DNA from 2 places in the Alicyclobacillus tolerans genome. Region 1 is predicted to be linked to the other one. Evidence: riboswitches for the same ligand, from Rfam matches in the RefSeq annotation. Region 1 holds a riboswitch; the other holds the start of a gene.

Region 1 (4,689 bases):
TACTGGAACAAGGACAAAACATTGCTAAAGTTCTGGTGGATTTTGCTGCCCAAACAGCGCAGTCAAAATCTTTACAGTCCATCATCTCGCTTGCTTCTGAAGTTTCCAATCTTGATGGAGAAGCCCTGGGACGTACACTCAAAGGAGTCACTGCTGGGCTTTCAAAAATGGCTGAATCTGAACCCAATGGACGGCCTATGGGTATTTTCGAATTGCTTCGTATGATGAAAGATCCAGATGTAAGTGCAGCGCTACAAAGTGGATTTGCCTTTTTGAAGGGAATGGGGCAGGCTTTGCGGAAAACGGATGGTCAATAACCATGCTGGATAAAGTAGCACAACGAGGCGAGGGAAGGCAACGCCGTGCTCCTTTGCAAGCCAAAACAGTTATTCAACGTTATCATGAAGGACAGTGGACGGTTATTGAAGATTCGGTAGCTAACGAATTTGTTCTAACGATTGAAGTGGACCGTCAGGAATTTGCTACTGTCGTCTGTACGCCAGATTGCCTGGAGGATTTTGTTATAGGCTTTCTGGCGTCAGAGGGTGTGATACGTCAAGCTTCAGATGTGGATAATCTGGAAGTGAGCCTCTATCGTGGGATGGCTTGGGTACATTTGAAAGAGAAATTTCAGATGCGTCCAGAAGTTTATCGGAAACGCTACATTACTTCCTGTTGTGGGAAAAGCAGACAATCATTTTATTTTTTTAATGATGCCCAGACGGCTCATAAAATTGAAGATTCAACACGTTTAAGTGCGGGCGATATTTTGAATGTCATGGCTAAAATGGACGAGGAATCTTTTTTGTTTAAGCAAACGGGCGGTGTGCATATGGCCTTTCTAGAAATTCCAGGTCAGTGTTTCATCGCGCGTTCAGATATTGGTCGTCACAACGCTCTTGATAAAGTCTTTGGATATCTTTTACGTTGTGGATTGTCTACAATTGGTGCCAGAATGGCATTCAGTGGACGTATTTCATCAGAAGTATTATTGAAAGTATCAAAAATGGGTGTTGGCGTTGTCATATCTCACAGTGCGCCAACCCAATTGGCATTAGATTTAGCGCGTGATTTGAATATTACCGTCATAGGATTTGTCAGAAATTCATCATTTAATGTATATACACATGATTGGAGGGTGCAGATGTCTTGACGCTGCGCCATTTCTTGTCTATATTCTGAATTAAATATCAATACAGATAGGCAATAGAAAAGTATATTGTAACCTTCGCATAACTGGCGGAAGTGGGATTACCACAAGGGAGTGCGAAAGGATGTATGCCGGCCGCCTGGGCGCCTCTTGTTCAAGAGTCTGTTCAGGTGGCCTTTGCTTTACCCTTCAGCAGATAACCTAAAGAGAGTGGAGAGTGGACCCATGAAAGTTCTCGTTACAGACGGCATTTCTGAGCTTGGAGTAGAAAAATTGCAGTCTTTCCCTAATATAGAAGTTATAGTCCGTCCGGAATTGACTCCAGATGAATTGCTTGAAGAAATTGCAGATGTAGACGCCTTGCTGTTACGTTCTCAATCTAAAATTACAGAAAAAGTCCTGCAAGCTGCAGTTCAATTAAAAGTGATTGGAAGAGCTGGTGTTGGAGTCGATAATATTGACGTCACAGCCGCTACTCGTCGAGGAATCGTTGTGTTGAATGCCCCTGATGGCAATACCATTTCAGCTGCCGAACATACTTTTGCCATGTTGATTTCCCTTTCTCGCCATATTCCCCAAGCTGATGCTTCTATTCGCAGCGGCCGCTGGGACAGAAAAAAATTTATTGGCGTTGAATTGGCTGGAAAAACGCTTGCTGTTCTTGGCATGGGACGTATTGGTTCAGAAGTTGCCAAACGAGCCCTTGCTTTTCAAATGCGAGTCATAGGATACGATCCGTTTCTTACCCAGGAAAGGGCCAAAGTGTTGGGAGTGGAAGCGAAACCGCTCGAAGAGGCCATTGCAGAGGCGGATTTTATTACCGTTCATACGCCACTTACGAAAGAAACTCATCATTTGTTAAACGATGCGGCTTTTTATCGAATGAAGCGAGGAGTTCGTATTGTGAATTGTGCACGAGGCGGAATTATTGATGAACAAGCGTTATTGCGAGCTATAGAAGAAGGTATTGTAGCCGGAGCCGCCCTCGATGTATTTGAAAGAGAGCCTCTGGATGCGCATCATCCTTTGTTATCGCGATCGGACGTAGTCTTGACACCTCATCTTGGAGCCTCGACAGTAGAAGCTCAAGTTAATGTGGCCATTGATGTTGCAGAAGAGGTTGGACGTGTGTTGTCAGGGTTGCCTTTTCGAAATGCTGTCAATTTACCTTCATTGACAGCGGAGCAAAACAGAGAACTGTCACCTTATCTCGAATTGGCAGAAAAGATTGGTCTCTTTGCCACACAGTTGGTTCCTGAAGCGCCTCAATCTATTGAAATAACGTACAGTGGTGGACTTGCTCAATTAGATGTGTCATTTCTAACACGAACTCTCCTAAAAGGTCTTTTGGCTTACCATTACCAAGATGAAGTAAATTATGTCAACGCTCCAATAGTTGCTGAACAATTGCACATTCAAGTTCGTGATGTCCGTGAACCGAAGAGTAAGGTGTTCCAAAACCTCATCTCGCTGCATCTGTATTTTTCGGGTGCTCAAATCAAAGTCGCGGGAACTTTATATAACGGTTTTGGGCCTCGTATTGTGGAAGTGGATGGTTACGCAGTAGATGCGCCAGTAGAAGGCAATATGGTGTTTACGCGTCATGTTGATCAACCAGGTATGATTGGAAAAATGGGTACTCTATTGGGCGACGTTGGCATTAATATTGCCGGTATGCAAGTTGGCCGACGTGAGAGTGGTGGAGAAGCTATCATGATTCTTAGTGTAGACAAAATTGTTCCAGATTCTGTGATCCAACAGATCGGTTCTGTCAGTGGTGTTCGGGTAGCGCGTGCTATTCAACTTTGAGGGGGAATGCAGAATGAAAAGAGTGGATAATTTTGGAGCTGGCCCTGGCGCGCTGCCTACAGCAGTCCTCGAAAAAGCGAGAGACGAACTATTATCATATCAAAATAAAGGTATCTCTGTTCTAGAGATGTCTCATCGCAGTGAGATGTTTGATGAAATTCATCTTTCTGCCAAAAACCGATTACGTCGACTCATGAATATTCCAGAGGAGTATGAAATCCTCTTTTTACAAGGTGGCGCTAGCTTACAGTTTAGTATGATTCCCATGAACTTTTTGCAGAAAGGTCAAACGGCTGCATATGTTTTGACAGGAAGTTGGTCTGAGAAAGCATTGGCAGAGGCAAAAAAACTAGGAGAGACACGTATTGCGGCGAGTAGCAAGGAGGATGGCTATCGCAGTATTCCTGCAATGAACGCGATATACAGTGAAAGCAATGATGCCTATTTGCACATCACGACAAATAATACGATTTATGGAACGCAATGGCATGTGCTTCCTAGTCATTTGGACAGTCCTCTCGTTGCTGACGTGTCCAGCGATATACTGTCTCGTCCGCTGGACGTTCAATCTTTTTCTCTTTTATATGCAGGTGCTCAAAAGAATCTTGGCCCCTCTGGTTTAACAGTAGTGATTGTCAAAAAGTCTTGGGCTGAGCAAGCGAGCAAGACAGTTCCTACCATGCTCTCTTATCAAACTCATCTTCAACATGACTCTCGTTACAATACTCCACCGACTTTTGCTGTTTACTTGTTAAATCTTGTCTTGGAGTGGACGGAAGCACAAGGTGGAGTACCAGCGATGATGGAGAAAAGTCTGAGAAAATCTGGTTATCTTTATCGAGTGATTGACGAGTTTCCAGATGTATATGAAGGTCATGCTTGTCAGGAAGCACGTTCACGAATGAATGTAACTTTTCGACTGGTCAATCCGGAGAGGACGAAACAATTCCTGACTGTAGCCAACGATTATTCATTTATTGGTTTGTCTGGGCATCGTTCGGTTGGCGGTATTCGTGCCTCACTTTACAATGCAGTTTCAGAAGAATCTGCAGCTCGATTGGCAGAATTTATGCGGGATTTTGCCCAAAGTGAAAAGTAAAGGAGGCAAAATGGTGTACCGTACCCTATTGTTTGATGTGGATGGTGTCATGCTGAGTGAAGAAAGATATTTTGACGCCACAGCTTTAACAGTCATTGAACTTTGGAACCGCTCTTGTTATCTGGGGCTTTCAGCACAGCCGTTGGATTCCATTCAGGATAATCCTACAGAAACCTACATTCGAAATGCTCGGCAGTACGTTTTTGCGGACGATCGTGCTCTATTCGCTATGAAAAGCAAGGGCATTAATGCCAATTGGGATATGGTATATTTACTATTTGCTTTTGCATTAGGTCGTTTGTTGGATGAGACAGCAACTGTGACAATCTCTAAATATCAACCGTCAGAGGATATGGCAGAATATTTATGCCGGGTGGGTCATGTTTTGCAAAGTCGGGAGGGTCATCGTAATCTTCCTGATTTTCAAAAATTTGTATGTCTAGCAGAATCGGCTTCAGATAAAGCTGATTTAATGAACAAAGTCAATGAAAAACTTCGTCGTTTAGTGTCTGCGAATGAAGAAAAAATATTTTTCCAAAAACTATGGGAACTGGGCTGCCAAGTTTTTCAAACTTGGTATTTGGGACAGCAGTCAGACAGCCCACTTTCTCATGAGAAACGAGGTTTTCTT
Region 2 (4,689 bases), 1.5 Mb from region 1:
TCTTCCGCAAAACCATTGTGCATCGCTGACGTATAGCTCGCGAAAGCTGCTGACGTGGCCGGAAGTACTGCTTCTCTCTCAGTCGCTGCCTGGAGAATCAAATTCAAGTCTTTACGCATGTACTTCAGTGCAAATGCTGGTGGAAAAGATTCATCAATCAACATCTGCTTTTTAATTCCAAGAAAAGGTGATGCAACAGACGACTGGGAAAGCATATCGAGAACATTGGAGCGAGACAAGCCTAACGTTTCTGCAAGGACAAGCGCTTCAGAGATTCCTTGCATTGTCAAGGCAAGAAGTAGATTGACAACCAATTTTGCCTTGGCGCCGTTACCGCCAGGTCCGAAATAAAATTGCGCCTGACTCATAGCCGCCAGAATCGGACGCGTGATTTCATACGTTTCCAACGGACCACCTGCCAAGACGAGTAACTTCGCTTCTTTGGCTGCACCTGCACTTCCTGAAACGGGGGCATCCAGCATCGCAATGCCTAATTGGTTCATATTTTTCTGCACTTCCAGAGCTGTTCCCGGCGAAACGGTACTCATATCAATAGCCACAAAAGAATGTTTCGCGTTCTCAGCCACACCACCATTTCCTAAATAGACTTCTCGTACGGCGCTGTCATCAGAAAGCATGCTGATAACTACATCTTGGTTACGTACGGCTTCAGCTATATTCTGAGCCTGTTTTCCGCCCATTTGCAGCAAGGGTTGAACTTTTTCAGGAGATCGATTATATGCTGTAACACTATATCCTGCACGTAGCAAGTTTTCCGCCATGGGCAAGCCCATAGTTCCTGTGCCGAGAAATCCAATTCTCATTATTTTCCACCCACCATAGAGATTGATGTTCACCACTCTCATCAGTATAGCTCTTTTCAGCTTCTTACCAAGCGCACAGTGAGCCAGTCGCATTACGAATCAAAATTTGTCACAATAGAATTCAGAGAACTTACGGAATCGATGATTTGATGACAACATCCTTGAACTTTCTAGTCAGTGAGGTGAGCATGTGGGCAGAAAACGTCATGCAGAGGGGAGATGTCCTCGTTGCAACGGATTATTTACCATATCCAGTATGGAGAGTCATAACGGGGCCTGCCCTCATTGCGGACACCAACTGAACGAGGGTAGCGTGGTACGTGTATTAGATGGTTCGGGTGCCCTGCTCACTCCCTGTACCAAAGAGCGCGCACAGGAAGAAGTACGCTACGGAAATGCGTTTTGGGTCAATGAAAGAACAATTCGCCTACGTTTTTCCGCTATGAGCAAAAAGAAATATCGAGAAACGGTTCTGCGCCGCGACAGTGGCCGTTGCGTATGGTGCGGAGCACCTGCCACAACAATGGATCACATCATTCCTGAGTCTAAAGGTGGGCGATTTCATCCCAAAAATTTGATGTGTGCCTGTTTAGCGTGCAACCAAGAGAGAAAAAATATGGACATTCCAGAATTTCTGGCTCATTGTGAGGCTACTGGGCAAACCGTTCGGCGCAAACATATTCTCGCACTTTATCGAGAGGCAGTTAGGTTTCAATATCATGGTGAAAATTCAAACGAACGTAACAGATAGAAGTTGACAAACAGTTGCACGAAAGTACTCCATCGCGTTAGACTTACACTGTTACAGTGAATGAAACAGGCTGCGCGCAGAACTGGCGGATAACGTGGAAAACCACGGGGGACTGCGCACGATTGCTGCCTTTTGCCGACCGCCTGGGCAACGTCTCGAAAAACAAAGACGGCGCCCAGACGGTTTTTTTTCGTCATTGGGACAGCCTATGCATAGGAGGTTGATGATCTCATGGCCCACTTGCTCTATGGCAAACCAGTGGCAGATCAAATGAAACAACAAATTAGAGAGCAGGTGAATTCCCTCTCTCATCGACATATACAGGTAAAAATGGTGGCTGCTTTAGTCGAAGGAGACGCCGCATCTCTCTGTTACGCTCGTTCTAAAGTCCGCATGGCAGAGAAGCTCGGCATTGAATGCATGTTGCATATCTTTCCCGCACGCGTTACGGAACAACGCGTCATAGAACAGATTCATGCATGGAATCAAGATCATACCATTCATGGCATCATTCTTGAGTTACCGCTCCCTCATCATTTAGAATCATGGAGAATTTTACAGGAGATCGATCCGTTTAAGGATATTGACGGTTTGACAGAAAAAAACGCACTAGCCAATATGCTCGGTACACCAGGGATTTATCCAGCTACTCCTCTCGCTTGTTTGAAAATGCTCGATCATTACGGAGTTCCATTGCGTAAACGAAACGTTACGTTAGTTGGATGTGGGAGAACGGTCGGTATGCCTCTTTTACATCAACTCATTCGCCGAGGAGCTACTGTAACCGCTTGTCATGCAGAAACACGAGATATTGGCGAGCACTTGCAACGCGCTGAAATTGCCTTTATTGCAGTCGGGAAGGCAGGTCTAATTCAGCCCGAAATGTGTCATCCAGGACTTATTATCATTGATGCAGGTATCAATCAGGATAAAAACGGGCAAATCGCAGGCGATACCGCGCCGGAAGTGGCAGAAGTGGTTCATGCCCTCACTCCCACTCCCGGAGGAGTAGGCAGCGTAACTACAATGCAAATATTCGCGAATTTATTAGAAGCTGTTGAGTATCAATATTCGTTGATGGTACATCCTACTTCATGAGGATGGCCAAGCGCCATCCTCATGATTTTTATTTACCCATCCGCTGAACTATTTTACAGCACTTGCGCTCGACCACGATAAATCAAACCTCGAACCGGATCGACCGTAACCAATGCACCATCTTCCACACGCTCCGTGGCTTCCGAAGCTCCGACTACTACTGGCTTGCCGAGGGATATGGCCACAACTGCAGCGTGAGAAGTCAATCCACCTTCTTCAACAATCATTCCTCCAGCTCTCTCAATCGCAGGCATAATGTCAGCATCGGTGCAATTCGTGACAAGAATATCCCCTTCTTGAACACGTTCCAGAATATCTTGATTTTTCTTAGACACTACTGCACGTCCACTCACAGCATGTTGTCCAATTCCCTTACCACGAACTAAAATTTCTCCTATAGTGTGCACTTTTAGTAAATTGGTGGTTCCACGGATACCGACAGGAACACCTGCCAGAATAATCACCATATCTCCATGCTGCACATAACCTGCATCGAGAGCACCTTCTACTGCGGTTTCCAGTACATCGTCTGTCGTGGAAGCCATAGGTACCACAACTGGACAGACACCCCAGGAAAGCATTAAACGACGTGCCACCCTCGCATCCGGAGTTGCAGCTACAATGGTCTTAAGCGGACGATGTTTGGCAATATGTCGCGCTGTATGTCCGGAAGTCGTTGCGGTGACAATAGCAGCCACATCCAATTCGGAAGCCATTTCTTTAGCCGCATGAGAAATCGCATCCGGCACCTTCCGTTCAACTTCCGTATGATGATGATAGACCACTTCACGCTTTAAAATGGCCTCTTCAGCACGCTCAGCAATCTGCGCCATGGTTTGCACCGATTCCAGGGGATAGCGGCCTGCAGCCGTTTCGCCCGAGAGCATGATAGCATCTGTGCCATCCAAAATAGCGTTGGCCACATCGCTGGCTTCCGCACGAGTTGGACGAGGATTACGCTGCATCGAATCGAGCATTTGCGTTGCAGTGATAACAGGTTTTCCCCACTGGTTACAAAGCGAGATAATGCGTTTTTGAGCCAGCGGCACATCTTCTGTCGCAATTTCTACACCAAGATCGCCACGGGCCACCATGACACCATCTGTAACTTCGACAATTTCATCCAACCGTTCGAGACCTTCCACCGTTTCAATCTTAGCAATAATATCTGCTTCGTAATGGCGTTCTTCGAGAATTCTGCGCACTTCCAAAATATCTCCGGCTTTACGTACAAAGGAAGCAGCAAACATATCGACACCTTGGTCAATACCAAAGCGAATATCTGCCTTGTCCTTCTCAGTAACACCAGGAATACGCAGTGTCACACCAGGTACATTAATTCCTTTATTGTCTTTCAGTATACCGCCATTGGTTACTATGCAGACAATGTCCTGACCTTTGACTTCAACCACTTTCAACCCAATCAAGCCATCATCAATACGAATAGGAGCCCCTGGATAGACGTCTTCCACAAGTCCTTCATAGGAAATCCATACGCGTTCTGCCGTTCCCTCTGCAAGAGGCTGGATGGTCAAGGTGACCAACTTTCCGTCAAGCAGTTCAACTTGTCCACCCGCAATTTTCCCTGTCCGAATCTTCGGACCTTTGACATCCAACAAAATGGCTACATGCTTACCTACATCCGCAGCCGCTTCACGAATACGACGGATACGCTCAGCATGCTCCTCATAGGAACCATGGGAGAAATTGAGACGGGCAACGTCCATGCCTGCGCGCATCAATTGACGCAGGATTTCGGGTGATTCACTGGCAGGCCCAATGGTACAAACGATTTTGGTTTTTCGCATGATTCACCGTTCCTTCCGAGGATATCGTTCCTCATCTTTGGCGATTTCAATCAGTTTCCATACACAAAGCAAAAGAAATCAAGAGACACAAAAGCAATGCGCTGGACTTATTTTGTCATACATGGACATTTTTTGTCCCTAAATAGAGAAACAGTCTTATCCACTCAACGACGGCTGCTCTCTATGTACGCTCTTGGAGCACGCATTC

Evidence for each region. A riboswitch is a leader RNA that binds a small molecule or an ion and turns the genes downstream of it on or off. The one in region 1 is predicted to bind ZMP and ZTP.
Region 2: another riboswitch for ZMP and ZTP. It lies ahead of ACOJUR_RS14340 (bifunctional 5,10-methylenetetrahydrofolate dehydrogenase/5,10-methenyltetrahydrofolate cyclohydrolase); the one in region 1 lies ahead of serA (phosphoglycerate dehydrogenase).

Annotation. Positions count from the first base shown of each region.
Region 1 covers NZ_JBMGNK010000002.1:1,334,180-1,338,868, forward strand. The annotation lists gene ACOJUR_RS06580 (helical membrane plugin domain-containing protein) at 1-317, shown strand, start outside; gene fdhD (formate dehydrogenase accessory sulfurtransferase FdhD) at 320-1,153, shown strand; ZMP/ZTP riboswitch at 1,223-1,302, shown strand; gene serA (phosphoglycerate dehydrogenase) at 1,376-2,959, shown strand; gene serC (3-phosphoserine/phosphohydroxythreonine transaminase) at 2,973-4,058, shown strand; gene ACOJUR_RS06600 (HAD family hydrolase) at 4,072-4,689, shown strand, end outside.
Region 2 covers NZ_JBMGNK010000002.1:2,797,850-2,802,538, forward strand. The annotation lists gene ACOJUR_RS14330 (NAD(P)-dependent oxidoreductase) at 1-824, opposite strand, end outside; gene ACOJUR_RS14335 (HNH endonuclease) at 1,015-1,575, shown strand; ZMP/ZTP riboswitch at 1,644-1,731, shown strand; gene ACOJUR_RS14340 (bifunctional 5,10-methylenetetrahydrofolate dehydrogenase/5,10-methenyltetrahydrofolate cyclohydrolase) at 1,807-2,673, shown strand; gene pyk (pyruvate kinase) at 2,727-4,481, opposite strand.